DNA from 2 places in the Caldalkalibacillus uzonensis genome. Region 1 is predicted to be linked to the other one. Evidence: a T-box and tRNA genes for the amino acid it is inferred to sense, from the RefSeq annotation. Region 1 holds a T-box; the other holds one or more tRNA genes.

What was found. The T-box of region 1 lies ahead of leuS (leucine--tRNA ligase). A T-box ahead of a tRNA ligase gene usually reads a tRNA of that ligase, here a tRNA-Leu.
Region 2: it encodes a tRNA-Leu, which carries the amino acid that the T-box ahead of leuS (leucine--tRNA ligase) is inferred to sense. The anticodon was not compared.

What each region holds. Positions count from the first base shown of each region.
Region 1 is NZ_JAUSUQ010000008.1:119,515-135,048, forward strand. Features, by position in the region: gene J2S00_RS11670 (Na+/H+ antiporter subunit A) at 1-211, opposite strand, end outside; gene J2S00_RS11675 (hypothetical protein) at 472-717, shown strand; gene J2S00_RS11680 (YqeG family HAD IIIA-type phosphatase) at 826-1,353, shown strand; gene yqeH (ribosome biogenesis GTPase YqeH) at 1,358-2,458, shown strand; gene aroE (shikimate dehydrogenase) at 2,499-3,404, shown strand; gene yhbY (ribosome assembly RNA-binding protein YhbY) at 3,418-3,708, shown strand; gene J2S00_RS11700 (nicotinate-nucleotide adenylyltransferase) at 3,695-4,303, shown strand; gene yqeK (bis(5'-nucleosyl)-tetraphosphatase (symmetrical) YqeK) at 4,336-4,950, shown strand; gene rsfS (ribosome silencing factor) at 4,907-5,257, shown strand; T-box leader at 5,403-5,651, shown strand; gene leuS (leucine--tRNA ligase) at 5,752-8,187, shown strand; gene J2S00_RS11720 (AzlC family ABC transporter permease) at 8,334-9,134, shown strand; gene J2S00_RS11725 (AzlD domain-containing protein) at 9,134-9,439, shown strand; gene comER (late competence protein ComER) at 9,596-10,426, opposite strand; gene J2S00_RS11735 (helix-hairpin-helix domain-containing protein) at 10,535-11,215, shown strand; gene J2S00_RS11740 (deoxycytidylate deaminase) at 11,229-11,723, shown strand; gene J2S00_RS11745 (DNA internalization-related competence protein ComEC/Rec2) at 11,723-14,185, shown strand; partial or broken gene J2S00_RS11750 (YqzM family protein) at 14,269-14,403, opposite strand; gene J2S00_RS11755 (RNA polymerase sigma factor) at 14,591-15,154, shown strand; gene J2S00_RS11760 (zf-HC2 domain-containing protein) at 15,154-15,534, shown strand, end outside.
Region 2 is NZ_JAUSUQ010000001.1:225,460-240,993, reverse strand. Features, by position in the region: gene J2S00_RS01225 (GNAT family N-acetyltransferase) at 1-221, shown strand, start outside; gene J2S00_RS01220 (hypothetical protein) at 352-663, opposite strand; gene J2S00_RS01215 (B12-binding domain-containing radical SAM protein) at 866-2,635, opposite strand; gene J2S00_RS01210 (hypothetical protein) at 2,740-3,303, opposite strand; gene J2S00_RS01205 (hypothetical protein) at 3,442-3,654, shown strand; gene J2S00_RS01200 (sensor histidine kinase) at 3,739-5,097, shown strand; gene J2S00_RS01195 (response regulator) at 5,087-5,734, shown strand; tRNA gene J2S00_RS01190 (tRNA-Gln) at 6,317-6,391, shown strand; tRNA gene J2S00_RS01185 (tRNA-Gly) at 6,396-6,469, shown strand; tRNA gene J2S00_RS01180 (tRNA-Ile) at 6,481-6,558, shown strand; tRNA gene J2S00_RS01175 (tRNA-Lys) at 6,669-6,744, shown strand; tRNA gene J2S00_RS01170 (tRNA-Leu) at 6,758-6,845, shown strand; tRNA gene J2S00_RS01165 (tRNA-Gly) at 6,874-6,948, shown strand; tRNA gene J2S00_RS01160 (tRNA-Arg) at 6,970-7,046, shown strand; tRNA gene J2S00_RS01155 (tRNA-Pro) at 7,052-7,128, shown strand; tRNA gene J2S00_RS01150 (tRNA-Met) at 7,173-7,249, shown strand; tRNA gene J2S00_RS01145 (tRNA-Ser) at 7,281-7,371, shown strand; tRNA gene J2S00_RS01140 (tRNA-Glu) at 7,403-7,479, shown strand; tRNA gene J2S00_RS01135 (tRNA-Tyr) at 7,484-7,568, shown strand; gene J2S00_RS01130 (DUF8726 domain-containing protein) at 7,865-10,234, shown strand; gene J2S00_RS01125 (ABC transporter ATP-binding protein) at 10,235-11,161, shown strand; gene J2S00_RS01120 (ABC transporter permease) at 11,158-12,045, shown strand; gene J2S00_RS01115 (DUF1542 domain-containing protein) at 12,050-13,663, shown strand; gene J2S00_RS01110 (AAA family ATPase) at 13,725-14,714, shown strand; gene J2S00_RS01105 (DUF58 domain-containing protein) at 14,711-15,534, shown strand, end outside.

The DNA of each region.
Region 1 (15,534 bases):
GAATATCCAGTGCAGGGATCCAAGGAACGGTTGCAGTGACAGGTTGTCTACCTGATACATTAGAAATAAATTGAAGGAGATAGGTAAACGAAAGTATGGGTAAGGGTAGAACAAACCATCCGGTATGAATATTGCGGAAAGTCTTATATAGAAAAGGAACTAGAATAGCCAGGATAAACGGTGCCAGAATGATAATATGTAATAATGTCAAACAGAATACCTCCTTTTTTCACTCCGATGGATGTCCTGTATAAAATCCTTTTAAATTATAACGTAAAATTAAAGCCCTTGCACCATATGGTGTGTCATTTAACGGTTTTTCACACCCCGTATTCAAGATCTATTAAATATGAAGAAAGACAGGGGGCAAACAGATTGTGAAAAATTTGTGAACAAAATTGTGACAAATGTTGAATATGTATAAACTGCTCCTTTTTCATCCATGATAAGAAAAAGGAGTGTGGATATGATATGTGGACAAAAGCAGGAATTGCACTGGGCATTTTCATACTGCTTTTATCCTCGGCGTGGTATGCTGATCAAACAATTAACCGGTTCCATCAATCCCCATTGCAGCCAACGGATGATAATGACAACTTCGATATTGAAATTCAGCAAGTGGATCCTGAGCAAAACCCCCAGCTGTATATTGAGCCGGTGATCGAGCCGTTTAAACCCCGGGAGTATATACGTATTTATGAACTGCCTTTACCTTAGCATCCTGTATGGGATGCTTTTTTTGCTGACTAGAGAAGAAAAAGAAGCGAGCACGGTCCAATATTTTGTTACAATATGATATGATGGACAGACTGGAGGTGAAGTTTGGTGCTTTACAAGTTACTCCCGGATTTATATGTCCCCTCGGTGTATGATATTGACCTTGACGCCTTAAAGGAGCGAGGTGTAAAAGGTATCATTACCGATTTGGATAATACACTGATTGAATGGGATCGTCCCAGTGCCACACCTGAGCTGGCTGACTGGCTAAAAAGGGTGGAGCATATGGGCTTTAAAATTGTGGTGGTCTCAAACAATAATGAAGACAGGGTGCGGCACTTTTGTCAGCCTTTAAGCATCCCGTTTATACATAGAGCGAGAAAACCGTTCCGTTTTGCATTTAAGCGTGCGCAGCAAATGATGAATTTATCCTCCCGGGAAGTGGTGGTGATCGGCGACCAATTGCTGACCGATGTGCTGGGTGGTAATCGCCTGGGCTTATATACGATTCTGGTTGTCCCTGTTGCTGAGACAGACGGTTTTTTTACGCGCTTTAACAGAGGCATCGAACGAATCGCTTTTTACTGGATGAGGAAAAAAGGGATGCTGGCCTGGGAAGAAGAACAAAGGAGGTAAGCGTATGGCTGTATTCTGTACGGGATGCGGGGTCAAACTGCAGAGTGAGAATCCTGAACAGCCAGGCTATGTTCCCGCTTCGGCTATGGAACGGGAACAAGTGATATGCAAGCGCTGCTTTCGCATTAAGCACTATAATGACCTTACCCCTGTACCCATGGACAAAAATGACTTCCTGCAAATTCTGCACCGGATCGGCGAAACGAAAACCTTGGTGGTGAAGATCGTTGATCTGTTTGATTTTAATGGCAGTTGGCTGCCTGGGCTGATGCGTTTCGTTAACTTTAACCCCGTGTTGCTTGTGGCCAATAAAACCGATTTATTTCCTCACGTCAATTGGGGACGGATCGAACAGTGGGTCCGGCTCCAGGCCAAACAGGGGGGGCTCAAACCTGTCGATGTGGTTTTCTGCAGTGGAGAAAAGGGAACAGGAATTAAGACATTGATGGAAGCAATTGAAAAGCATCGCCAGGGAGGGGATGTGTATGTGGTTGGTGCCACAAATGTGGGCAAGTCCACTATCATTAATCAGATGTTAAAACATGCTGGAGCGGAGGAAACAGCCCCGCTGTTGACCACATCCAGATTTCCGGGCACCACATTGGATATGATCAAAATTCCCCTCGATGACGGGCAGGCCTTGTATGATACCCCCGGAGTGATTAATGAGCATCAAATGGCCCATTATATATCTCATGAAGAATTGAAAGTGATCTTGCCCACCAAACCGGTTAAACCGAAAATTTATCAGCTTCATTCGGCACAAACGTTATTTTTCGGTGGACTGGCCCGTCTTGATTTCAATGCTGGAGAGCGGCAATCCTTTGTCTGCTATATGTCCAATGAGCTGCTGGTGCACCGCACCAAGCTGGAAAAGGCGGATCAGCTGTATGTCCAACATTTGGGTGAGATGTTAACGCCGCCAGGAAAGAAATCACTCCAAGAATGGAAAGAGCTAGAGCCCCACCAGTTTAGTATCGGAGAGGAACCTGTCGACATTGTCTTTTCTGGGCTGGGCTGGGTCGCTGTGAAGGGAACAGGTGCCCACTTGACTGCCTACGCACCTGAAGGCGTGGGTGTTTATGTCCGTCCGTCATTAATCTAATGAACATGTTAAAGTTTAACAAGTGGAGAGGAGAATGGGGATGTCCGGCAGTGAGAAACAGTTATTTGGTTTGTTTGCCCACCCGGTTGGACACAGCTTATCCCCTGTTATGCACAACCGGGCTTTTCAGGCTTTAGGTTTACCCTATCATTACCACCCCTTTGATGTGTCCCCTCAAGACTTGCCTGAAGCCGTAGCCGGCTTAAAAGCTTTGGGAATCAAGGGGATCAATGTCACCATCCCCCATAAGGAGCGTATCGTTCCGCTGCTTGATGAACTGGATCCTGAGGCGAAAGCGATTGGTGCTGTGAATACAGTTGTATTATCCAAACAGGGGCGGTTAGTGGGGTATAATACAGATGGAGCCGGTTACGTGCAATCGCTGCTCACGGAAACCGGAGTTAATCTGGAACAGACGCGCGTGTTACTGTTGGGTGCAGGTGGAGCGGCTAAAGCCATTGCCATCTATCTCATCAAAAATGGCTGCACAAGTGTCACGATTGCCAATCGGACAGAACAGAAAGCAGAAACACTGGCCAACCACATTCGCCATTATGCTAATGCAAAAAACAGACAAGAAACGAACGGACCGTTAACTTCTCTACAGGTAGACGTGCTAAGCTGGACGTTTCTTGAACAACAGGGTGTCACAGATTACCAATTAATTATCAATACGACACCGGTCGGCATGTGGCCCCATGTGGAACAAACACCGCTTGCTCTACAAGGGCTAAAGCCGGGCACTGTTGTTAGTGATATTGTATACAATCCGCTCTGTACCGCGTTTTTGAATAACGCCAAACAACTTGGTGCAACCGTTCATCAAGGCTTAGGTATGTTTATCTATCAAGGGGCTTTGGCTTTCAAGTTATTTACCGGTTATGATGCGCCCCTAGATGTGATGCGCCAAGTTGTCCTGAAGCAGCTTAACTTATCGTCAGCATAGGAGGAATACCATAATGTTAACCGGAAAACAGAAACGTTATTTGCGGTCAATGGCCCACCATCTCACCCCCATTTTTCAAGTGGGGAAAGGGGGCGTTAACGACAATATGGTTCAGCAAATCAGGGACGCTCTTGAAGCCCGGGAGCTGATCAAGGTATCCGTTTTGCAAAACTGTGAAGAAGACAAACATGAGGTGGCCGAACAATTGGCAACACGCGCCGGGGCCGAACTGGTACAAGTGATTGGCAAGCAGATTGTCCTATACAAAGAGTCGGAGGAAAACAAACAGATTGAGTTACCGTAAGATTGGTCTTTTAGGTGGAACATTTGACCCGGTGCATCTGACCCATTTGCATATGGCTGAAGTGGCCAGGGATGAATGTAACCTGGATGAAGTATGGTTTGTCCCGGCCAATGTGCCCCCTCATAAGCAGGACCGTCCCGTTACACCGGGAGAAGAGCGGATTGAGATGTTAAAGCTGGCTATTGAGCATATACCTTATTTCAAGCTCTCACTAGTAGAATTTGAGCGGAAAGGCCCATCGTTTACCATAGACACCATTAAGGAGCTTAGGCGCATCCATCCTCACTGCTGTTTCTCTTTTATTATCGGTGGGGACATGGTCGAAAACTTGCCTGAGTGGCATCAAATCGAGGAACTGGTCAAGCTCGTCCGCTTTATCGGTATCAGACGCCCGGAATCCCGTTCCAACCCTGGGGCCGAGTGGGAAAATTACGTTGATTTTGTAGACATGGTCCCTTCTTATGTGTCTTCCTCACTGATCCGGGAACGGAGACAACAAGGGAAAAGCATCCGCTTTCTCGTACCGGAGCCAGTTTATCAATATATAGAGCGTCAAGGATTGTATCAGCCTGAGGATAGACACAGTAGCGGATAAAAAGGAGGATGAACATGTTTAAGCAGGGGAAACTGAGCCGGGAAGCCATGTTAGCGGTTGTTAAAAAAGCATTGCCCACTCACCGTTACCAGCATACACTTGGCGTTTTAGAAACCGCTGTCCAACTGGCTGAACGGTATGGGGCCGATGTGGAGCGAGCGGAGGCGGCCGCTATTTTTCATGATTACGCCAAATACAGGCCGGAAGATGAAATGCGCAGGCTGATCGAAACACGGGAAGAGGTTCCGGATGACATATTAGATTACAACAAGGAGTTATGGCATGCGTTTGTAGGGGCGTATCTAGTCCAACATGAAGTGGGCCTTGTTGATCAACAAGTTGTGGATGCCATTCGTTATCATACAACAGGCAGGCCCTGTATGAACCTGTTGGAAAAAGTGGTTTATCTGGCTGACTACATTGAACCGGGACGCGATTTTCCCGGTGTTGACGAGGTGCGCCAAAAAGCCGGGCAGGACTTAAACCAGGCGGTTGGCATGGCTTTGAAGCGGACTATTCGGTTTCTTGAAGAAAAAGGAGAAAAAGTGTATCCTTTGACCAGAGCAGCCTACGCTGATATAAGTGATAAGAAGGAGGAAAGTGATGGACACACAGGATCTGCTAAAAGCGGTGGTGGACAGTGCTGAAGAAAAAAAGGCACAGGACGTCGTGGTGCTCGATATCAGAGGGTTGTCTGTCGTTGCTGATTACTTTGTGATTTGTCACGGTAATTCGGAAACACAGGTACAAGCCATTGCAGAATCTATACGGGATAAAGCTGAGGAATTGGGCCTCAATCCCAAGCCAATGGAGGGCCTTGACCAGTCCCGCTGGGTATTGCTTGATCTGGGGGATGTGGTGGTTCATGTCTTTCACAGAGAAGAGCGGGAGTTTTATAATTTGGAGAAAATCTGGGCAGATGCTTCACGAGTGGAACTCTCTCTCGGGTTGTAAACAAGTTTAAAACATGAGTAAAATGGCAAGAATGAGCAAATACAAACAAAGATGGGTGTTTAAACTGTTGACAGGCCCGGCGGTTGTGCATATAATTCATACTAAACCATCTTTACGGAACAAAACTTAACAGTAGTATAACATTACAAGGGCAATGATCAGGAGTAGTAGCTTCTGTATTGCTACACAGAGAGTTGACGGGTGGTGCAAGTCAACAGCAAAAGGAAGTGAACTCGCCTGGGGAGTCCGTAAAGGCGAACCAAGTAGTCTTTACCGTTTTCCGCGATAAGGAGCAATGAAGGAAACAGCGTTAAGCTCAATCACCGCTGTTTCAAATTAGGGTGGTACCACGGGAAGGTATGCTGACAATGTGAACGAACCTCTCGTCCCTAGCGAAAGACGCTGGGGGTGGGAGGTTTTTTGGTGACGGTCACTTATGCAATGATACTTATATAAAGATACATAAATAACACCAAGACAAGGAGGTTCTGTTGATGTCAAAACAAGGTACAAGTTATCCGTTTCGTGATATTGAACAGAAATGGCAAGCGTATTGGGAAGAACACAAAACCTTTAAGGCGACCGATGACCCAGATAAAGACTATTTTTACGTGCTGGATATGTTTCCCTATCCTTCAGGAGCCGGACTGCATGTGGGCCATGTGGAAGGATATACGGCCAGTGACATAGTGGCCCGCTACAAGCGGATGAATGGCTATAATGTATTGCACCCCATGGGTTGGGATGCGTTCGGTTTGCCTGCTGAACAACACGCTCTTGATACCGGTGAACATCCACGGGAGATTACCAAACGCAACATTGATAACTTCAGACGCCAGTTGAAATCCCTGGGTTTCTCTTATGACTGGGACCGGGAATTCAGCACAACTGACCCTGACTATTACAAATGGACGCAGTGGATCTTTTTGAAACTGTATGAAAAAGGGTTGGCTTATATTGACGAGGTGCCTGTCAACTGGTGCCCAGCCTTGGGTACGGTATTGGCCAACGAGGAAGTCATCGATGGCAAGAGTGAACGGGGCGGCCACCCTGTGATACGCAAACCGATGAAGCAATGGATGCTCAAAATAACGGCTTATGCTGACCGGTTGCTGGAAGATTTGGACGAATTGGATTGGGATGAAAGCATCAAGGAGATGCAGCGCAACTGGATTGGCCGTTCAGAGGGGGCCAACATCACCTTCCAGGTCGACGGACACGATGAAAGTTTCGTGGTGTTTACCACCCGTCCCGATACGTTGTTCGGAGCCACCTACTGTGTGCTGGCACCCGAACATCCGCTGGTCGAAAAAATCACGACACCCGAACAGCAGACTGCTGTAAAGGACTATCAGGAACAGGCCGCACGTAAGAATGATTTGGAGCGCACTGATCTGGCCAAAACAAAAACTGGTGTCTTTACCGGTGCTTACGCCATCAATCCGGCCAACGGGGCCAGATTGCCCATTTGGATTGCTGACTATGTATTAGCTAACTACGGAACGGGAGCCATTATGGCTGTTCCCGGACACGATGATCGTGACCATGAATTTGCTAAACAATATGACCTGCCCATCGTGGAAGTGGTTAAAGGGGCAGAGGATATCCAAAAAGCTGCTTATACAGGAGACGGTGAACATATCAATTCTGAGTTTTTAAATGGCTTGTACAATGCAGAAGCGATTGAAACCATGATCAAGTGGCTGGAAGAAAAGGGCGTTGGCCAGCGCAAGGTGAGTTACAAGATGCGCGACTGGCTCTTCAGCCGCCAGCGTTACTGGGGTGAGCCTATTCCCATACTGCATCTGGAAGACGGCAGCCTGAAGCCTGTCTCCGAAACTGAATTGCCACTTACGCTGCCAGAGGTGGATGAGATAAAACCGTCCGGCACTGGTGAGTCGCCGCTGGCCAATGTGGAAGAGTGGGTAAACACCATTGATCCCGAAACAGGCATGAAAGCGCGGCGGGAGACCAACACCATGCCTCAGTGGGCCGGCAGCTGTTGGTATTATTTGCGCTTCCTGGACCCCCACAACGATAAAACATTCTGCTCTAAAGAACAGCAGGAAAAATGGCTGCCGGTTGATCTGTATATTGGTGGTGCAGAGCATGCTGTGCTCCATCTGTTGTATGCCCGCTTCTGGCACAAAGTGCTGTATGATTTGGGGCTGGTGACCACCAAAGAACCCTTTAAGAAACTGGTTAACCAGGGCATGATTTTAGGCGAAAACAATGAAAAAATGAGCAAATCCAAAGGAAATGTGGTCAATCCGGACGATGTGGTGGAAGCCTATGGAGCAGACACCTTGCGGGTATATGAGATGTTTATGGGACCGCTGGAAGCCAGTAAACCATGGAGCACGGATGGTTTGGAAGGCGCCCACCGCTTCCTCAACCGTGTCTGGCGCTTGGTGATGAAAGAGGATGGCGCTCTGGCTGATCCCATTCAAGAGGTAGAGGGCAGCAAAGAGTTCCAGCGTGTTTGGCATCAAACAATCAAAAAAGTGACCGAGGATATTGAGGGGCTGAGGTTTAATACAGCCATCAGCCAGTTGATGGTTTTTGTGAATGAGGCGTATAAGCAAGAGCAATTGCCCAAACGGGCCATTGAGGATTTTGTTAAGCTGCTCTCACCCATTGCCCCCCATATTGCCGAGGAAATGTGGCAGGCTCTGGGTCATGAACAGACCTTGGCTTATGAGCCTTGGCCCGCTTATGACGAAAACCTGCTCGTAGAAGACAGCGTTGAAATTGTGGTGCAGATCATGGGTAAAATCAAGGCGCGCCTTGAAGTTCCGGTGGATCTGAGCAAGGAAGAGCTGGAGCAAAAAGCCCTTGAACACGAGAAAGTCAAGGCTGAACTGGAAGGCAAAACGATTCGCAAAGTCATTGTCGTACCCAATAAGCTGGTTAACATTGTGGCGAACTAGGCAATAGTCTAAACCTCAACAGGTGCTAGAGACAGAGAAAGCCTGTTGAGGTTTTTGGCATAAAGAATTGTAGAATAAGGGGACACCTGGAGAATGGGCAATAAGTTATATTTAAGTTATATTATACAAAAAAGGAGTATTTAAAGATGAAAAAATCTTCTCCGCCATCCACTGATATTTACCAGCGTCCATCGTCAGCGGCTGAAGGTTTCGCTCAATTTATTCAAGGCGCCAAGTTGGCTTTTCCCATTGTGATCGGTTATATCCCCATCGCCATCTCTTATGGTGTTATTGCTTTAGAAAGCGGGCTCTCTCTCTTTCACACCGTGGCCATGTCGGTGTTTATCTATGCCGGGGCCAGTCAATTTATGGCTGTCAATATGCTGGGGCTAGGAGCCGGCGCACTGGAACTGATCTTTGCCACTTTCGTACTAAATCTCCGCCATTTTGTGATGAGTTTATTTTTGATGCATCGCCTTCGGCACCTCCCCCAGCGGTGGCGAGGGATCCTCTCCTATGGCATCACTGATGAAAGCTTCGCCGTAGCTTCATTCAAAACGGAGTCAGGAGAAAAAGACGGATCAGAAAACAATGATTATGGCTTCCAGGGGAAAGATCATCTATCTTCTTACATGTTTCTTGGACTTTTTCTTACGGCCTATCTCGCTTGGATTGGGGGTACATTGCTTGGTGGACTTTTTTACATGTTCATTCCCCCGGCCATTGGAGCCAGTATGGCCATCGCCTTATATGCCATGTTTATCGGACTGTTGATCCCTGCTATCCGCCGATCGTTAAGTGCCGGGGTCATTGCTGTGATCAGCGCCATCTTCTGCACTTTGTTCACCGTCGGTCTAGAACTTCCCAGCGGCTGGGGAATCGTCCTGGCCACCCTAATGGCTTCCCTGGCTGGGATTGTGCTTTTCCGCGGAAAGGAGGGTCAATAATGGACCTATTTCTGATTATCATTGCCATGGGACTGGTTACATTTCTCCCCCGTTTTCTGCCAGCAGTACTTCTGGACCGTATTCGGATTCCAGAGTGGGCCGGACGTTGGTTGCAAGCCATACCATATGCGGCATTGGGGGCTTTGATCTTTCCCGGTATTTTAGCCGTCTATGATCAACCCCTGGTAGGGCTGGCTGGAGGACTGGTGGCTGTGATCGTTGCCCTGTTGCGCTTGCATATTATTTTAGTGATTTCCGGTGCCATCCTGACGGTGTTCGCCCTCAACTGGTGGATGGGGACATAATCGAGTCAGATGAATTTTACAATGTTTAACATAAAAAAACCGGGGTGATCCTCGGTTTTTACATGCATAAAGTTTTTTTGCATCAAGACAGGATTTTTAAAACACATGTAGAATAGTGTAAAAAGTCAAAAAGAAATCAGGTGCAGGCCTCATTTGTTAAGTGGATGTCTTATAAAACATCTCCTGTACCAGTTCCACATCTTCGTTGTACTTGAGCTGCGTGGCTTTGAACAGTTTATGGAACATGTCGTTCACTTCCTGGTCCAGCACCCCGATGCCGACACCAGTCACGCCTCCAGGTACACATACTCTCTCTTGTAAAGACTCTAGTGTAAATTTGTTCTGATTCAGCAGTTCGCCAAAACCAATCATCATATGGGTGAACAGGGTGACGGCTTTGTCACGGGGAATTCCCGTTTCTTCCACGGCAGCATCAATCATCCGCTGCAGGAGAAAACTGATAAATGCAGGGCCACAGCTGGCAATGTCGGAAGAAATACGCGTATATTTTTCGTCCAACCACAAGGGGTGGCTGATCGACTTCATCAGATGGAAGAGGACATCCTTATCCCGTTCTGTGAGGCGTTCACCAGCCATGATTAGAGAAGCTCCTTGACCAACGGAATTGGTAATACTGGGAATCACTTTTGCCACTTTGGCTTTTAATTTCCGTTCCAAGTCCTTGATTTCAACCGGGCTGGTGATGGAGACGATGAGGTGTTCTTCATGTACTTCGTGCTTGATCTGATCAATGACCTTTTGGAATTCAAGGGGTTTGACACACAGAAAGACGATATCGGCTTTCTGTACGACACGCGCGTTGGAAGGATAAGCGTGTAACCCCGTATATTTTTTGGCCAGCGTTTTGACCTTGTCAAATGTCCGGTTAGAGGCATGGATTTGGGAAGGCTGCAGCGCTTTGGATTCAATTAATGCTTCAATGAGGATACTGCCCATGCTTCCTGTGCCAACAAAACCGACTCGCATACTCCAACCCTCCTATCCCGTTTATGATTATACATATGATTGACAGAGCTTGACTCATACGTCTTTTTTTCAGGTAAAAGATGAAAAGCTATAAAGGAGCAGATGGGTGTGTTCAAAGGGTGGACGAGCCGCGAAAAAACGCTGATGGTGTTAAGCACCGTGTTGCTTATTGCAGTCTCCAGCTTACTGTTCAGCCAATGGTGGCAAGAGAGAGAACAAGGCGCTCCGGAAGGGTTAACTTTCCAAACCCATGTTGACCAAGTACAACATGTGCATAGAAATTTGAAAGGGGAAGCTGTGACAGAAGGCGACTTTGCCCCTTCAGAACCCCAACAGGAAGATGAACCTGTTGTCATCGACATTAAAGGGGCTGTGCAAGTTCCCGGCGTGTATACCTTAACGGAACGTCAGCGGGTGATTGATGCCATTCATGAGGCGGGAGGTTTAGCGGAAAATGCCTCCACGTTACCCCTTAATCTTGCTCAACCATTGACTGACGGCATGGTCATCTATGTACCCACGAAGGAAGAAGTGGACAGAGGGGAGGGAATGCCTTCCTTTTCCTCTACAGGTACTGTTCTTGACGGGGGCTCTTCAGGCAAAATCAGTATCAACCGGGCGACAGCAGAGGAATTACAACAATTGCCGGGGATTGGGCCATCCCGGGCTGAAGCCATTGTTCGCTACAGGGAGGAAAACGGCCCCTTTACTTCTGTTGAAGACATTATGAAGGTGTCAGGGATTGGCCCAAAAATCTTTGAAAACATGAAGGATGAAATTGAATTGTAGTAGGTGATAGCACATGCGTAAATCATGGGATGCTTATTTTATGGATATTGCTTACATGGCCGCTTCGCGGGCCACATGTCCCCGGCGGCATGTGGGCGCCATATTGGTCAAGGATAAAAAAATTTTAGGTACAGCCTATAACGGTGCTCCGGCCGGGGTACCCGACTGCTATGAGGCCGGTTGCATGTTAGCGGAAACGTATGAGGAAGTGGAAGGGAAAATTGTAAAAAAGGAGCGCTGCATCCGCACCATTCACGCTGAACAAAATCTGTTACTATTTACGGACAGGGAAGACCGTCAGGGAGCGACGGTGTATGTGACAGACCAGCCCTGCTGGACTTGTACCAACATGCTGGCCAACAGTGGGATTGCTGAGATTGTGTATCACCGGGCTTACCAAAAGGACCAGGACAAAGTAAAAGCGCTGTTAAAACAGAAAGGAATTGTACTGCGTCACCTTCAGGATTATCAGCCTCCTGCCGGACTTAACTTGGAAGTGGTGGAGTAATGCTGGAGACGGCCACTTATTTTATTGTATTATTCACTTTTCAATTAATCATCATCCTCCAAGAGAGCTCTTCATGGTGGTTGCATTTCATCTGGAGCTCTTTTTTGTTAGCTCTGCTTATATGGCGCAAAGAGCTACTGTATCCGGCCGACCATCCCCACGTCAGGCTGCGCAAGAGACACATCGGCCTAGGGATGGGGATGTGTGTCCTGCTGATGTTATTTAACATCTATTTTTCGGTATATATCTCGAACCATCAACAGTCAGCCATTGATGCTGTTGTGGGAGATGGAGGAAGCAGCGAACAGATTGCACTTAAGGGATTGGTGCTGTCTCCCGCTCAAATTGATGGGAACAGGGTTCGTTTTGAGTTAAGGGTGCAAGAGATTGATGCCCAGCCCTTAAACAAACCTGAAAAAGTGGTTGTCACCCATTATGTGCGCACATTAGAGGAAAGAGAAAGCTATGAGCATCTTAAGCGGGGAGATATATGGGAGGGGATTGTCCGCCTGGCCGCGCCTCAGACGGCCAGAAACCCGGGTGCCTTCGATTACCGCCGTTATTTAAAGCAGCGGGGCATCCATTATGTCGCTCAAGTAAGGGGAACATGGGCCGTTCAACCTGGAGATCGCCTTGGGGATCGGGTGCTGGGGATGGCTGATCAATACCGGTTGCTATGGATCAGCCAGACTGAGAAGGTGTTCGGTGAGGCGACAGCTCCCATTATACAGACCATGACAGTAGGCTACCGGGATGAAATGGACAAGCATGTCATGGAGATGTATCAATATCTGGGCCTTATCCACTTGCTGGCCATTTCAGGGCTGCATGTGGGCATTGTTTTGGGCAGCCTGTACCTTTTACTTTCCCGGCTGCCGCTCACTCGTGAAACCATCTACCTGATCTTGTTTATATTTATCCCTGTCTATATGATGTTAAGCGGGTGGCAGGTTTCTGCCGTCAGAGCCAGTTTAATGGCCCTGGTGGTCCTGCTTTGCCTCCGGTTCCGTCTGTGGCACCATTCTCTTGTAGGCCTGTATGTCGTCTATCTACTGGTACTCATGGTCAATCCGTATTATCTCTATCATGTAGGTTTTCAACTCTCCTTTGCCATCACTTTCGCCCTGCTTACGGTGGTTCCCAAGCTGTATCCGCTCTTGCCAGGCAAGGGTGAACGACTGCGCCAAGGCATGGCTGTGGCTATCGTGGCCCAAGCAGTTTCTCTGCCGATTATCATGTACCATTTCTATTCGTTTTCACCACTCTCTCCTGTCTTAAATCTGATTCTGGTTCCACTGTACTCAGCGATATATATTCCCGCCGCTTTTGGATTGACACTGGTCAGCTTTCTTAGTCTTGATCTGGTTCGTCTTCCGGCTTTGCTGTATGTACATAGTCTTGACATGTTGCACCGTGGCTTGGAGTGGCTCTACGGGTTGCCTTGGGCTGCTGTTCATACGGGGCAGCCAGCTTGGTGGTGGCTGTTGCTAACAGCTCTTCTCACTGTCTTTGTAGCCTTCAGTGCGGAGCAGAGACAAAAGTATATGGTAGGGCTTTTCTTGGTCATGTATCCCATCTTCATCGCTTTTCAAATTATGCTCCCTTACCTTGACCGGCAGGGCTATGTGACGGTATTGGATGTGGGACAGGGGGATGCGATTGTGATTGAAGCTCCTTACCGTCGTCAGGTCGTAGTGGTTGATCTGGGAGGGCAGCTTACTTTTTATCAAGAAGAGTGGCAGCAGCCTGCACGGCCCTTTGAAGTAGGCAGAGACATCATTTTGCCATACTTAAGGTACAGGGGGATCAACAAGGTAGATAAGGTGGTCATCTCCCATGGCCATTATGATCATTTTGGCGGTATTCAGGGCTTGCTGGGCCAGATGAAGATTGGCATGGTTCTCTACCCGCCCGTGGCTCCGCAGAGTGACTTTGAACAGCACTGGTTAAGGCGTATCCGGGAAGAGGGGATCCCTGTTTATTTTGTAAGTGAAGGGGACAGCTGGCGAAACAGTGAGATACACTTTAAGGTCATATTTCCACCATCGCCGGAAAGACTTGTCGAACATGTGAATAATCTGCATGACTATAATGTGGTCTTATGGAATAAGATTTATGAGACGACTTTTCTGTGGACGGGGGATGTAGAGGAAGCGGGAGAACATGCCATTGTGGACACCTATCCCGCTGTGAAGGCTGACGTGTTAAAGGTGGCTCACCATGGCAGCCGGACGTCAACCTCACACCGTTGGTTGGAACAAGTTAAGCCTAGGGTAAGTGTTATTTCTGTTGGAACCAACAACCGCTATGGCCATCCTGATGCTGAAGTGGTCCAGCGGCTTCAAGAGAGCGGAACCCATCTGTTCCAAACGGACCAACATGGTGGCATCCTGATCGTGATTGGTCCTGGTCAGTACACAGTGAGACCAACTTTACAAGCTGAGACGGAATCGGTACAATAGGCGTATGGTAAAAATTGATAACCAGCATAGAAAAAGCCCTGTTCCCAAAAGGGAACAGGGGTGCCAAAAAAGAGGACGATCGCTTATGTAAGGTTACGGATAATCTCAAACAGTACAAAGACAGCAAACACAGTCATGAAGAAGCCAAAGGAGACAATAAAGCCAACACCGGAGTCAATCAGATCGTTGCGCTGATCATGGGGCTCTTCAAACTTGTTGCTGCGGACAGCCTGGTTTTGATTTTGTTCGTAATTTTTTGCACTCATCATCTTCAACCTCCTGTTTCAATTCTTAGTATAAAGGAAATGCGGAAAAAAATCCATGTTCCCGATTATTTTTTACGATTTTGCAACAAACAGGTCTTCGCCTTCGTTTAAGATAATAAGGGGAGAGGGGGAACAGTGAGTGTCAGACACAGAACTGGTCAAAAGGGCCCAGGAAGGTCATCAAGATGCCCTGATTCAACTGTTGCGCGAAATCGAATCCCCTTTATACCGTACTGCTTATTATATGCTTGGGCATGAACAAGATGCCCTGGATATGACCCAGGAAGCTCTGATTCGCATTTATAAAAATATTAACCGGTTTGAACAGAAAGCCCAATTCAAGACCTGGGCCCAGCGCATCGTCACCAATTTATGTATTGATTATTGCCGGCAGAAAAAAACGGTGATCTCAACTGACCAGCATGAGCATTTGCTCAGGCAGCATCACTACCATCATGTGGAGCGCGAATTAGAACAGTCCATTTTAAAAGGTGAAATTGAGCAAGCGATTAACCAGTTAAATGAGCAGCAGCGTGCCGTGGTTATTTTACGTTACCTGCAGGACTTTTCTTACCAGGAGATCGCCGATGCATTGGATTTGCCCATCAACACGGTCAAATCTCACCTGTTCCGGGCCAGAAAAGAATTACAACGTGCTCTCTTCCCCGAAGAAGAGAATGATGAACTGAAAGGTGGTGTCTAATGGTGAGGTGTGAGGAAGTCCTCCACTTGATTCAACTCCGGCTAGATGGCGACCTGTCGGAGGACGAACAACAGCAGCTGGAACACCATCTGACACACTGTCCCAATTGTGAAGCCACTTTTCAAAGGTATAAAGCCCTTCATGAGCAGTTGGAACAGCTGCCTAAAGTGACCCCTCCCCATTCCATTGTGGATCAGCTTGATTTTGCCCAACTGAACGAAAAAGAGAATGCTGAAGGAGAACGGAATATTATTTTTAGATCCTTTTCCAGCAAAAAAATAATCTGGGTTTGTGGTGGTTTAGCTGCCCTGATCTTGGTCGTTTTTTCACTCCTGTCAGACGGAGGCGTTAGCCCTGATTTGGCTGAGGATGATGCGGGA
Region 2 (15,534 bases), on a different contig from region 1:
CCAAAGCAGTGAAGGCTTTAGTGGACTATGCCATCCTGGATCTGGGTTTAAACCGGGTTGTGATCAAGGCGGCGGTCAATAACCATAAAAGCAGAGCCATCCCTGAACGTTTGGGTTTTGTCCAGGAAGGCATCGAAAGAGAAGCTGAATGGGTCAATGACCGCTTCCTGGATCTCGTGGTGTACAGCATGCTCGCTAAAGATTGGAGAGAGAAGCAATGACCACTTTGTACCATGTTGGCCGCATCCATTCAGCAAATGCCTGCGTTGGATGGTGTTAATGAAGCCCTCGAAACAGCAGGTTTGAAAAATAACATAACATTTATTATGTAAACTAAAAAGCAAAAAAGCCCTAAAACAAATAGGGGAAAATAAAGCTGCAGATAAAAAACAGAATGGACGCCACAAAAAAAGGGCTGACCGTGATTGTGTATTTTTGTAATCGTTCCTCATATACGCCCCGTGTTTCATGTTGTGTTTCCAGTTCGGCTCTCTTAGAAAAAAAATCTCCGCTGACAGCATAAAAGGCGGCCACACCGATGGCCACTCCGCCAACAAAAAACATGGTGTGAGACCAAGGGAGACCAATCTGGCGGGAAAGGAGAAAGGTGATGAGGGATAAGATCATGAGATGAAGTAATAGAAAAGCAGCATATTTTTTCACAACTTGTTCACCTCATCACTAAGGTATCATGTTCAAGCCCGTTGCTCAACGATTTAAAAAGTTGATGTGATCGGGACATACACCGATGACAGGGGAGAGCCAAAAATCATTTTGGAGAAAAACCTGACTCAGCAATAATCACAAAAAACCATGGTTTTTAGGCCATGGTTTTTCGCTGTCATAGGTACTGGATGAGGACGGGTTAAGCGTATTTTTCAGATCTAAAATGTTCTGCAGGTGCACAGAAAAACGCTACAGTGTCCTGTTTCGGATGATAATAAACGATCAGCAGGGTAGGCTGCAACCTTACTTTACCTGCAGCCAAGTAAAGGCCAAGGTCAAAATCCAGTAACTCCATCATCGTATGCTTGTGCAGCTCCTGTTCAGACAACCCCAGCTGGACAAATTCACGCGAAACCTTTTCCGGCTTGTCTGTCAACAGTTTAATATACGCTTTTCGTGAGCTTTTATCAAGCTTAGGTTCCCACCATGTTGTTCGTGGTTTATGCTTGTGACGGATTAAATAGTCATACTTCATCAGCCCTTCAATGACCTGCAGGCGCCGTGTGCGGCGCTGAGTGAGGAATTCGTAGAGGCGGCGGAACAAATCTTCTAACTGATGTCCAATTTTGGCCCAGCCCCGGCTGTCCCAGTAGTCGCCAAATTCCTGAAAAAAGTCAAATGGAGTGTCAAATTCGTACTGTGTCAGGTATTTCACCGTATGATCCATCCGGTGAGCATTCCAATACTTTTCCAATACATCCTCTACACGTTTAATGCGCACAATATCATCAAAGGGAAGAACATTGTTTTGCAAAATTTCATATGGCGCGTGATCCATATAAACATAACCATGATCGCTGGCCCGTTCACGCAATCCTGTTCCACGCAGCATTTTCAGAAAACCAAGCTGCAATTCATCCGGCTCCAAGGCAAACACGTCATTAAAGGTTTTGCGGAAAGAATTGTAATCTTCCTCAGGGAGACCGGCAATCAGATCAAGGTGCTGGGTGATTTTTCCTCCATCTCGAATCATGTTAACATTCCTGGCTAATTTCTTAAAATTTTGCTTGCGACGGACCAACTCATTGGTGATATCGTTGGTTGACTGTACCCCGATTTCAAAGCGGAAAATGCCTTCCGGGGCATGCTCATTCAAAAACTGGATGACTTCGGGGCGCATGATATCAGCCGTAATCTCGAACTGGAAGACGCATCCCTGGTGGTTATCAATCAAAAATTGAAACATCTCCATGGCATAGTCACGTTTAATATTAAACGTCCGGTCCACAAATTTAATCAGCTTGGCACCGTTCCGGATTAAAAACAGTAACTCTTCTTTCATGCGGTCAATATTGAAATAGCGGACACCAACTTCAATTGATGAGAGACAAAACTGGCAGCTGAACGGGCATCCCCGGCTTGTCTCTACGTAAGTGATTCGTTTGGCCAGATGAGGCAAATCCTCCTCAAACCGGAAAGGAGAGGGGATTGTATTCAGATCTAGCTTGGGCCTAGGTGGATTGATTACCGGACGGCCCTGCTTGTTCCGATAAGCCAGACCAAACACCAAATGATACTTTTGACTGCTGTGGATTTCCTGCAGCAAATGCTTAAAAGTTTCTTCACCTTCTCCGACAACGATGAAATCCACCTCCGGAATACGCTCCAGCCAATAAGCAACGTCATAGGATACCTCTGGACCGCCCAAGACAATCTTCAGCTCTGGTTTTACTTTTTTGAGCATCTTAATCACTGGGATTGTTTGCTCAATGTTCCAGATGTAGCAGCTGAATCCCAGCACATCAGGCGTCTGGGCGTACAGGTCAGTGACAATACTCATGGTCGGCTCTTTAATCGTATATTCTTTTATTTCAACCGGGAATTCCGGTTCGGCAAAGCTTTTTAAATAACGCAAGGCCAGACAAGTGTGGATATATTTGGCATTTAATGTGCTGACGATCACTTTCATGTAAATCCCTCTATTCCCTTCTAGAAATGAGAATGCACCGTCTTCATTAAGTATAAGCCCAATGGCCAGACGGCGCAAATAGAGGGTTCTGTTAGGCATTCGCCTTATGATTGGAGCTGATTGATTTTTCTTTTCATTTCCTCTACGGTTAAGCCGTGAAACGTGGGAAATCCTTCTTCCAACAAAGCGATGGTTCTGCCCTGAGGGTCCAGCGGGTATACCCCTTGCCACACCCCGACCACATAATAATGGCGTGTGGTGTCACATTGTTTCAGAAACAACACATAGTCCACTGAATCAGCCAAAGGGCCAGGATACACTAAGTTTATCGGATCCTCAGGGGGAGGAAGAGGTTCAACACCCGGACGAACAATCTCCACCCTGCGGGAACCTGGACCGTGTATCACCTCTTTAACCTCAAAACTCTGATAGAAGATCACCAATTCGCCATCGTTTACTTTTTGATTTGTGGGTTCTTGTTTCGGCTCTTCCCTGGGTGTGCCGTAAACAATGAGATCAGCTTGATCCACCAATGCTTGTGCATTGGGCACTTTTGCAGTCAATTTCTCAAGATCGATGTTAGCCGGCTGCTGAGCAGCTACTACGCCGATCACAAGACTGGTGATGACCCATACAATCGTGAGCATGCAAGCAACATAACGACTCATAATCAACTTCCCACCTCGTTTAATCATCCCTTGTTCTTTATTCTTACATATCGTTCCTATTCCTGCGTCTTCTTATTCCTTTTCAAATCGAATATGGTAAAGTAGGTATAGAATCATACGGGCAAAGGGTGAAACTAGATGGGTAACGCAGATCGAGTTGATGAACTTTTCACATTAAAAACAATTGCCGAAACGTTAAACCAATGTGTCGACCTGGATGAGATGTTGCCAAGCGTTCTTGAAAAGCTGCTGCAAGTCACTGAACTGAAGACAGGATGGATTTTTCTTGTCAAGGATCGGCCTCATTATTCATGTGTGGCAGATCACTGCCTTCCTCCGGCTCTGGAATAGGAGAACAAAAAGCCCATGCGCCACATGTCTTGTTGGTGTCTGGACAAATTTTGGTCCGGGCAATTGCAGCAGGCTGTCAATATCATGGAATGTAAACGGCTGGAAGATGCGGTGACTTATCAGTGGGGAGATACCCAAAATTTGACTCATCACGCTACGGTCCCATTGATGGCAAGCGGCAAACGCTTTGGCTTGCTCAACGTTGGCTCTCCGGGCAAAGAACACTTTACAGAAAAGGAATTGACGTTATTACAATCGGTTGCGTTTCAAATCGGTACGGCGGTAGAGCGAATTAATTTGTTCGAAGCCCAGAAACAACGGGCGGAATATTTTGCTCAACTTGATGAACTGACCCGGGTCCTCTGGAAAATAAACAATATAAGGGTATTACCTGAAAAAGTGGTACAACATATTGCCCGCCATTTTCAATGGCCTGTGATAAGTTTGTTCCTCATAAAAAACCAACAGCTGCGCTTGGAAAGCCTTTTTTATAAAGGAGAAGCAGTCGTTACAACCAAAATCGATCATAAGCTTTCTCTGACCAATGCTCACGTCATCAAATCAGCTCTGGAGCAACAGAACATCGCCCTTGGGCAGGAAAAGCTTGCTTTTCTGCCAGATGTAAGAGAAAAAAACACGTGGCATGCCGCAGCTGTTCCGCTGATACTGTCGGATAAACCCATCGGCTTGCTGTATGTAGCCCAAACAACGGACAACCCGCTTTCCGAAACGGAAAGAGACGTCCTTAAAGCGTTGGGAGATCATCTTTCTTTGTTGATCGAAACGATCCGTTTGCATGAGCAGAAGCAGGAAATGCTCCTTGTTGAGGAACGAAACCGGTTAGCCCGGGATTTACATGATTCGGTTAATCAGAAGCTTTTTTCGTTATCCCTTATGGCCCGGGGTGCCAAAGAATGCCTGCCTACCGATCCTCAATTAGTGGGCGAGTCACTGGAAGAAATCCAAACATTGTCCAAGGAAGCCTTGGCTGATATGCGCTCTCTCATTTGGCAACTCCGACCTGCCAACGTGGAAGCAGGCATTATGACTACCCTCAAACAGTACGGGCAAAAAATAGGACTAAAGATTAATGATCAAGTAGAAGGGATCGCCCAATTGCCACGCCGTGTAGAAGAAACATTGTGGCGGATTGGTCAGGAAGCACTTAATAACATCAGAAAACATGCCAGAACAAACGTAGCAACCATTAAATTAACGATTGATAAAAAACAAATCAGACTGAGTATCATCGATGATGGATGCGGCTTTAATCCTCATGCTGTTGATGGGAATGGCTATTCGCTGGGCTTAACCAGCATGAAAGAAAGGGCAGAAGAGGCAGGCGGTTCTATTCATATTTACAGCCAGGAAAACAAAGGCACTAGAGTGCATGTGAGCATACCATTAAAGCAGGATGGGGGAAGAGAAACAAATGAAGATTAAAGTGTTGTTGGTAGACGATCATGCCATTGTGCTTAAAGGATTAAAGTTTTTTCTGCAAACCCAAAGGGATATTGAAGTGGTGGGAGAAGCGCGAAACGGAAAAGAAGCTATTGCCAAAGTAGAGAAGTATCAGCCTGACGTTGTGCTGATGGATCTGATTATGCCGGAGATGGATGGGATTGAAGCCACGCGGAAGATTAAGGAGACGTATCCGCAGGTCAAAGTGATTGTCTTAACCAGTTTCTCCGATCAAGAATACGTATTGTCCGGTATTAAAGCGGGAGCAGAAGGATATCAACTTAAAGATGTGGAGCCTGATATCTTGGTAGAAGCGATCAAAAAAACGGTTAGCGGGGAAAAAGCGCTTCATTCTCAAGTGACCCATCAACTGGTGACACATGTCACCTCCCAGGAAGAATCAGCAGTGAAATTTTCAAGTTTAACACCCAGAGAAAAAGATGTGCTGTACCATATCACATTGGGCAAAAGCAATAAAGAGATTGCGGCGGATCTCAATGTAACAGAAAAAACGGTAAAAACACATGTTACACGTATTTTGGCCAAATTGGAGTTGCATGACCGCACGCAGACCGCAGTGTATGCAATTAAGCATAAATGGTTTGGCCATCAACAATGAGGTATTATTGCTAAACTGAGACTATAGTCTGAATCTGACATGAGGAAAGGCCTTACATTGGAGTGAGACCTTTTTTGTATTTTAAAATCAACCGCTTGCCCGACGCTAAAGAATCCCTCCGTTGTTATAATTCCAGTGACAGTAAAAATAGAGGTTAATTGCCGTCAATCACGGAGGGATTAACATGTATAATCCAACAGATCATGAGTGGGTTTTAAAACAGTATATGGACGACGTCCGTTACAATGCGAACCATGCGTGGAAGTATAAACACTTGAGCAAAGGGAGTCAAAATCGTTTCTGGTCTTTGATTAAAATAATCAAGCGTCTGTTTAAAAAATCACCTTAATATGTTAATCATTTGGGGGAAAGCTTTGAATTGTCTTTCTTTATTTAAAGAGGTTGCAAAAATGAAAAAGTCCTGGTATATTATCTCTTGCGTTGATTTTGACAGATTATATTTGTGGCCCGTTAGTGAAGTGGCTTAACAGACCGGCCTTTCACGCCGGCATTCAGGGGTTCGAATCCCGTCAGCTCCGCCATCTAGAATTTGTATATAATTAAATCATTAATAAATTGTGATGGGCTGTAGCCAAGTGGTAAGGCAACGGGTTTTGGCCCCGTGATGCGCTGGTTCGAATCCAGCCAGCCCAGCCAACGAGCGGGTGTAGTTCAGTGGTAGAACTCCAGCCTTCCAAGCTGGTAGCGTGGGTTCGATTCCCATTACCCGCTCCATTTCCTTCCATGGGAGCTATAGCTCAGCTGGTTAGAGCGCACGCCTGATAAGCGTGAAGTCGGTGGTTCAAGTCCACTTAGGCCCGCCATTTTTAGTCGATAATTACCTGTTGAGTTTGTTTTGTTATCCAATTTTGAGGGTGTAAAAAAGGTGTTGCAAAAACAGAATAAACGTTGTATACTAACACTTGTCCTTAATGAGCCGTTAGCTCAGCTGGTAGAGCATCTGACTTTTAATCAGAGGGTCGAAGGTTCGAATCCTTCACGGCTCACCATTATTTACAATGTGCGGGTGTGGCGGAACTGGCAGACGCGCTAGGTTCAGGGTCTAGTGCCCATTACGGGCGTGGGGGTTCAAATCCCTTCACCCGCACCATTTACACTGTTTATCATAAACATGATGAGCGGAAATAGCTCAGGGGTAGAGCACCACCTTGCCAAGGTGGGGGTCGCGGGTTCGAATCCCGTTTTCCGCTCCATTTATCACAAAAATATAACAAGCGCCCTTAGCTCAACTGGATAGAGCGTTTGACTACGAATCAAAAGGTTGGGAGTTCGAGTCTCTCAGGGCGCACCATCTTTCGGGAAGTAGCTCAGCTTGGTAGAGCGCCACGTTCGGGACGTGGAAGTCGCAGGTTCAAATCCTGTCTTCCCGACCATTTTTTTCTTTTCTATTCTATGGTTATTTTTTAAATTTTAATTTGGCGGTGTAGCTCAGCTGGCTAGAGCGTACGGTTCATACCCGTAAGGTCGTGGGTTCGATCCCCGCCGCCGCCACCATTTTACCCATTGATTATCATGATGAAAACGCGGAGGAGTACCCAAGTGGTTGAAGGGAGCGGTCTTGAAAACCGCCAGGGGCTTCGCGGCCCGCGGGGGTTCGAATCCCTCCTCCTCCGCCAGGAAGCATTTATATCCTGATTTAACCATCGTGGCCCGTTGGTGAAGTGGCTTAACACACCGGCCTTTCACGCCGGCATTCAGGGGTTCGAATCCCCTACGGGTCACCATTGTGGAGGGGTAGCGAAGTGGCTAAACGCGGCAGACTGTAAATCTGCTCCCTCTGGGTTCGGCGGTTCGAATCCGTCCCCCTCCACCATAACCTTAAGCTTTACATATTGTCTTAATTGACATGACTCCGTTTTTACTTTGATTAATCCTCTGAACTCTATTCAGAGGGTTTTTTGTTTTTTCAAATATTTTTGTTCTCATGACCTGGGAGTGAGTGATACAATTATTTTCATGATCTTACTTTTTTAACTTATTTTATAGTTCTTGTTCATTAAATAATCGAAACTTTTTTGCTGTTTGAAGCGTCTTATTATTGATAGTAGTGGTATAGAAAAAATCATAAAGTAACGGGGGTTTTCATATATGTATATGTCTGTCAGTCGGATGAGACCCAACACGTTTCGCTGTTTAGTTTGTGCTCTGGTGGCTATTATCGTTGCTTCATTATTACTGACTTCAACCATTTTTGCGGATGAACAAGTGAAATTGGAAGTAAAAGTGGGATTCGGCGGTGTGTACAAGCCTGCCAGCTGGGTTCCTGTCCAAGTGAAAGTGACCAACATGGGTGAAGATATTGAAGGAGAAGTCACCATTGATATCCCTGGTGACTTTGGCGGAGTCTATTACCGGCCTGTGGCCATTTCCCAAGGTACCACCCAAATGGTGTCGTTGTATGTGCCCGGCGACTATTTGTCTGGTGCATCTGTCCGCTTGGTGCAAGAGGGGAAGGAAGTAGCCAAAACCACCTTGAGCGGACCATCTTTGTCAGGTGAAGCCATTTTAATCGGTGTGTTAGCCGAAGATCCGAATACGGGCAGCTTTCTGGAAAGCTTGCCTAAAGACATCTTTCACAGTTCTGTTCGGGTTGTTGCTTTAAATCGCAGTGACATACCTGAAAGGCCCATCTTTCTTGATGGCCTTGATGTGATCGTGATTAATGATTTTTCCCGTGATCAGCTCACTTCTGCCCAAGTTGAATCGATTCAGGAATGGACATTGAATGGCGGCCTGCTTGTCCTGGCTGGAGGGCCACATTACGATAAACTTCCTGATAGGCTTAAAGATATTTCTCCTGTAAAGGTAAATGGGACGGTGTCTTTAAAAGAACTGCCAGGTTTGGACACCGATATAGCTGACAATATACCCCTTCAAAGACCGCTGACGATCAGCCGCACTCGAGAGGTTAAGGGACAAGTTGTGGTTGAGCAAGACGAGAATCCCCTGTTTGTCCTTGGACCAGCTGGGCATGGGCATGTCCTGTATGTTGCTTATGATCTGGCCGGGGAGTTTATCAACGCTGGGGAGGGGCATCAACATGTGTGGGCTGAGCTGCTCAGCAGAACAGTGGTGACGTCTGCTGGATACGATGCAGCGAAGATGGATCCTTATGATCAGTACTGGTCATTGCTGCAGGCTGCTGAACGCATCCCGTCATTGCAGCTGCCTGACTTAAGCACGATCAGTGTTCTGTTTGGACTGTATATCGTCCTGGTCGGTCCAGTCTTATACTGGATCTTAAAGCGTCGGGACAAACGGGGCTGGATGTGGATGATTGTGCCCGGCGTTGCCTGCCTGATTGGCTTGGTTATCTTTTTCTATGGCAGCATGGAGCGTACGCAGAATGTGCTTGTCCATCAAGTCGGCATCCTTGATCTTCAACAAACGGAGCAGGCCCAGCTGACAGCGGTGTCAGCCATCTTTGTTCCCAAGGGCGGCGATTACCATCTGCGCTATAACGAAACGGGAGGCGTAAGGGCTGCCATTGACAGTTATTACCGTTCATATCCGCCTGCGGACACCAACCGTGATGTCTGGATCACCCATCCTCCCCAACAAGCTGACATTGTATTTAAAGATGTTGAATACTGGTCATTGCGAAAAGCCTTGTTTGAAACGTCACTGCCGGATATCGGTCATTTTGAATCCCAGTTTGTCTTTCAGGAAGGGGAAATGAAGGGCACTGTCACCAATCACACATCTTTAACCATTTATGATGCCAAAGTGGTAAGTGGGACCAGGGTGCATGATATTGGCACACTGGAGCCTGGTGAGTCACAAGAAGTGTCTTTTACATATAATCCGGCCCAGTCAGGCAGGGACGTATTTCCGCCAGTCGAGCGTCTGCTGCCAGATAGCATCAAAACAAACGTGCCTCAGCACAACTATTATTCAACCAGAGAATATTTGATTCTGGATATGTTCAATATGCACCGTCCGTTCTCCATGATGACTGACCCATTTATGATTATTGGTTGGACAGATGTTGACGTGATTGACTTGGAAATAGCGGACCATTCCTATCAAACCGATTCCCTGCTGCTCGTCAAAGCGGCTTTAAATGTGCTTCCTGCACCTGATGGGTCTGTGTTTGTTCCCGAAGGCGTCGTTAGTCCCGCTCTGGTCGACAGTGACGACACTGTGGAGCATTCAGGGGATGGTTACGTCATCCGACGAAATGGGGAACTGGTCTTTGACATTAAAGTGGAACATCCCCATATGACCGTAGAGCCAGAGGAGATTTATCTGCGTACCTGGAGTCATGACAACCCACAGTTTACAAGAGAGATTTATAACTGGAAAACAGAAACCTATGAACCATTGGATGAGGTGCTTGATCAGCACACTTTGGTAGTGAAGAAGCAGCCAGATTACCTCTCCGAGGAAAACATGATACGGATCCGTTTATCCAGTTCACAAGATTTCCAACATATTGGGATACCCAGAATCAGCTGGCAGGGACAGGTGGTGGAGTAAATGATTAAACTTGAGCAACTAACCAAACGGTTTGGAAAAACAGAGGCCTTAAAAGGCTTGTCACTGGAGATCCAGGAGGGGACTGTTTTCGGGTTTGTTGGACCCAATGGGGCTGGGAAATCGACCACCCTGTCCATCCTGGCTACTTTATTGGCTCCCACCAGTGGAAAAGCCTTTATCGGCGGATTTGAGGTGACGGAAAATCCCCGGGAAGTCCGCCGGTTGATTGGTTACATGCCTGACTTTTTTGGTGTTTATGACAATCTTAAAGTGGAGGAATACCTCGATTTTTACGGGGCCAATTATGATATTCCCGTACGGGAGAGAAAAGAGATCATCCCCAAACTGCTTGAGCTTGTCAATTTAATCCATAAACGGGAAGCTTATGTAGACAGTTTGTCCCGGGGGATGAAGCAGCGTCTGGGTCTGGCCAGATGCCTGGTGCACAATCCACAGGTCCTGATCTTGGATGAGCCGGCTTCAGGCCTTGATCCCCGGGCCAGGGTGGAGCTGAGGGAGATTTTAAAAGAGTTGCGCAACATGGACAAAACGATTTTAATCAGTTCACACATCCTGCCCGAATTAGCTGAAATGTGTGATCAGATCGGGATTATAGAAGGCGGGGAATTGGTGACGGTAGGAACCATGGAAGAGATTAATCTGAAGATAAATGAACAAAAAATCATCACTATCCGCTTGTTAAACGGGTGGGAGGAAGTGATTCAGATGTTAAGCAGCCATCCCTTGGTCACGTCGGTCAGGCGAGTGGATGATCGTATTGAGGCTGGTTTTAGTGGTTCCGATGCTGAACAGGTCCAGCTTCTTGCCGAGCTGATGAAGAGGGGATACCCTGTTGTGGCTTTTAGTGAAGCCCAGGGAAATCTGGAGGAAATCTTTATGAAAATTACGAAGGGGGTGGGATCATGAATGTCTTTAAGCGATTACACAATCCGATTCTGGTCAACGAGCTGCGCTTAAGAATGCGGTCGGGACGGGCGCCAGTGGCCATTACGCTTTACCTTGCTGTTTTGGGCGGGATTGTTTTTACCTTTATTTATCTGATGACAGGGGATCAAACCTATTTTAATCCCCGGGCTTCACGGGAATTGTTCATGATGCTCACCATGCTGCAATTTGCCTTAATCGGTTTTGTGACGCCAGGGCTGACAGCAGGGGTGATCAGTGGCGAAAGGGAGCGGCAAACGTTAGATATCCTGCTTACCACCAATTCATCGGCATCGAAAATTATCTTGGGAAAATGGCTGTCCTCCCTCAGTTTTATGATGTTTCTGGTGTTGTCCTCAATTCCGCTCTACAGCATTGTCTTTTTATACGGAGGCATTTCTCCCCAGCAATTAGTTAAAGTCTTCTTGTTGTATTTAATCACCATGTTTGCTGTGGGCAGCATTGGCATTCTGTTCTCCACCATGTTTAAACGGACAGGTGTCGCCACTGTTTTTACCTATGGTTTTATTTTTGTTTACCTGGCCGGCACGTTTATTGCTTCAGTTGTCATACAGGAACTGGCTTATCGTTCCGCGCAGGGTTATCCACCCCAAAATGTGTTTTGGGCTGAATTTTTTCAGAGTATTAATCCGTTATTCCTCATGTTATATGTTTTTGACATTGGACCGCTTAGTGACAGGATGGGTCCTCCAGGGTCTTTCGGTGGTGCAGGCCCCCAATTTGCCTTGCCTGTGGATCCGTATGTCCTGTATCTGATGGTGCTGGGCGGAATGTGCCTGATCTGTTTATTGCTGGCCATCTACTTCATTAAACCGGTACGCCCATCGCTCAGGTTAAAGAGGTGAGAACGTGTTTACACGCCGGGAAGATGAACTTTACCGCTTATTGTCCCCGATTCGGAAGCGGTTGATTTACCGTTTGATCTGGAACATCAGCTGGCGGGTGATCCCTGTGGCGCTTGGTTTGGGGTGTGGGATCCTTGTGCTTTCCCGTGTGATTCCCCTTACCCAGGCCAAGCTGTTCCTGTGGCTGGTGGTGCTGCTGTCTGCAGCAGCCGTCTTTATGGCTACCTGGACACAGCGTCCCACTTATCGTCAGGCGGCCAGGGAAGCAGATCAACGGGGCTTAAACGAGAGCGTGATGACCGCTTGGCAATATGGTGCTGATCCGTCCCCTATTGCCCGGCAACAAAAGAAAGATGCCATTGAACAACTGCGTCATCATCTGCCGGCCATACTGAAACAGATGCCTGTCTTGAAGGTGGCCGGCACACGGTTGATTGTGTCTGGCAGTTTACTGGCCACTTTGATGCTGCTCATGGTTTTACCCAATCCCATGGATGATGTGCTCTACGAACGACAAATCACCCAAGAGGCCACTGACGAGGCCACACAGAAATTAGAAGAGGCCAAGCAAGACATCAAGCAGAGCGGACAATTGACAGCGGAACAGCAGGAGGACCTGATCCAAAAATTAGAAGATCTTCAGCAGCAGTTGCAGGAAAGGCAATCTCTCTCTGAAAACATAAACAATATAGAGCAAGCAAGCACAGAGCTGGCTGCTCTAGCCGACAGGGAGAGACTGAGACAGGACGCCCTGCAACACATGTATCAAGCTGTGCAACAAGCAGCGGCCAACGCTCAGCCCGTCGACATGGATGTGCTTCAAGGGGCATTATCAGCTGAGCAGCTGGAGCTCTTAGCAGAAGAACTCAAAGCATTACAAAACAGGTTGGAAGCTTTGGCAGCAGAAGGGCAACAAGCCAATCAGAACGCCGTCACCGACCTGCTTCAGCAACAGCTTAGCCACTCTGGTCAGTTTGCGGCTCAAGCGGCTCAACTTGCCAGCCAGTTGAGTGAGGCTCAAACGGTGCTGGCCCAGGCACAGCAGCTCTTGGCCGGAGAGGTGACTTCCTCCGGCACATGGGCTGCCAACCCCTCCCAGCCGGCAAGCCAACAAGGGGGAAGTTCCGCTTCACCCCCTTCTTCAACTTCCGGACAGCCTGGCTCCGGGTCAGCAGGCAGCGGGCATGCCGAACAGCAAGGCCAAGGCAATAGCCAAGGTGAGGGGCAGTCTGGTTCGACCGGAGAAGGGACCGCTCAGGGATCCGGCACTCAAGGGTCCGGAGGGGGAGCAGGCGGAGGAGGAACGGGGGGCAGCGGATCAGGACCAGGGGGAAGCGGTGCCGGTCTGGGTGCTGGGTCGAGGCAACTTGTTTCTGTGCCCAGTGAACGTATCGCCGGACAGGGTGACCACCAAGCCACCATTGGCGGGCCAACGGGAGAGGGTGAAAACGGAGAACGGTTGACCCGGCAAAGTTATGGGGCATCTGGAACGGTGACCCCTTACCGGGAGGTTTATCAGCAGTATGAGCACTATGTCCGGGAACAGCTTCAGTCCGGACATATCCCCCCTGCTTATGAGGACGTGGTTAAACGGTATTTCAGCCAAATCGAACCGTGAACAAACGAACAAATTCAAAAAGAGACAATAAAATTACAAAAATCAAAGGAAGGCGTTAAATATGCAAGCGGAAACAACGACGGCTTATTTTGGAGAGTACAGATCCATCATTGACCAGGTTCGTCAGGAAATCGGAAAAGTAATTGTTGGTCAAAAGGACGTGATTGAACACTTATTGTGGGCGGTGTTCAGCGGGGGGCATGCCTTGTTTGAGGGGGTGCCTGGCCTGGGAAAGACGCTTCTGGTCCGCACGTTGTCTCAAACATTTGATATCTCTTTTAAACGCATTCAATTTACCCCCGATCTGATGCCTGCCGATATTGTGGGCACGAACATCATTCAAGTGAATAAGGAGGGGCAGCAGTACTTCAAGTTTCAACCGGGACCTGTCTTCGCTCACATTGTCTTGGCCGATGAAATCAACCGAGCCACACCCAAGACCCAGAGTGCCCTTTTGGAAGCGATGCAAGAGCGTACCGTTTCCATCGCCGGGCAAACAAGGAACCTGCCTGAGCCTTTTTTTGTGTTGGCCACTCAAAATCCTCTGGAACAGGAAGGCACGTATCCTTTGCCAGAAGCTCAACTGGACCGTTTCTTGCTCAAAATTGATGTCCCTTTTCCGGCTGCAGAGGAGCTGAAGGAGATTATCAGGCGAACAACGATGGGCAGAAATCCGGAAGTCTCCCGGATCACCAGCGGAGACACGATTCTAGAGATTCAACGGGCGGTGAACGACATCCTTGTGGCCGATGAAGTACTTGATTATGCCGTCAAAATGGTCATAGCCACCCACCCTGACTTAACCCCGGTCCCATCCGTACAGCAGTATGTGCGGGCTGGGGCCGGACCAAGGGGGTTGCAAGCCCTGATTAAACTGGGCAAAGTTCGCGCTTTTTGTGACGGGCGTCTGCATGTTGCCTACGCCGACATTCGGACAGTCGCCTGGCCTGCCCTGCGTCACCGCCTGTTGCTTAATTTTGAGGGGGAAGCCAATGGGGTGCGTACGGACCAGCTCATCACCGACATCATTGAAGCGGTGAAAACAGAATGAATGAAGCGCCTGTTCTTGATCCAGACTTTTTGCGACGCTTGGAGCAGATGAAGGTGCTGAGCAGGAAAATGGTGAGCGGCAGGTGGGCTGGAAAAAGACGTTCCCGCTTGTTAGGCCAGTCAGTCGAGTTTGCCGATTACCGTTCTTATACGCCTGGTGATGATATTCGCCGTCTGGACTGGCATGCTTACGGCCGGCTGGGCAAGCTGTTCTTAAAAACATACCTGGATGAGCAAGAGCTGCACATTTCATTGTATATTGACAGCAGCCGGTCCATGGCCTTTGGCCGCCCGCACAAGTTTCAGCGTGCAGTGGAATTATGTGCTGCGATTGGCTATTTGTCTCTCCACCATTTTGACCGCGTGTCCGTCTATGCTTTTGATCAGCAAATTAAAGCCAAACAGCGCAACCTGACAGGTAAAGGACAGGTCAGGGAGTTGTTTCAGTTTTTGCAGTCCTTAAATCCGGCACAGGAAGGGAATTTGAACACAGCCCTTGCTGATGGCCGGGCGGTTCATGGCCAGCCAGGCCTTGCCATTATTTTCTCAGATTTTTTATTTCCGAACGGTTATGAAGAGGGTATCCGCTTTATCCAAGCAGCCCGTCAAGAAGTGATTCTTGTTCACCTGCTCTCACAACACGAGCGGAACCCCGGCCTTGAGGGGGATTGGCGGCTGATCGACAGTGAAACGGGAGAGGGAAAGGAAATCAGCTTAAACCCGCGGGTCCTAGGCCGGTATAAAGAGGCAGTCAGTCTGTTTCAACAGGAGATCGCTGCCTTTGCTTTCAAACGCGACATGTTATATGTGGATGTTCACAC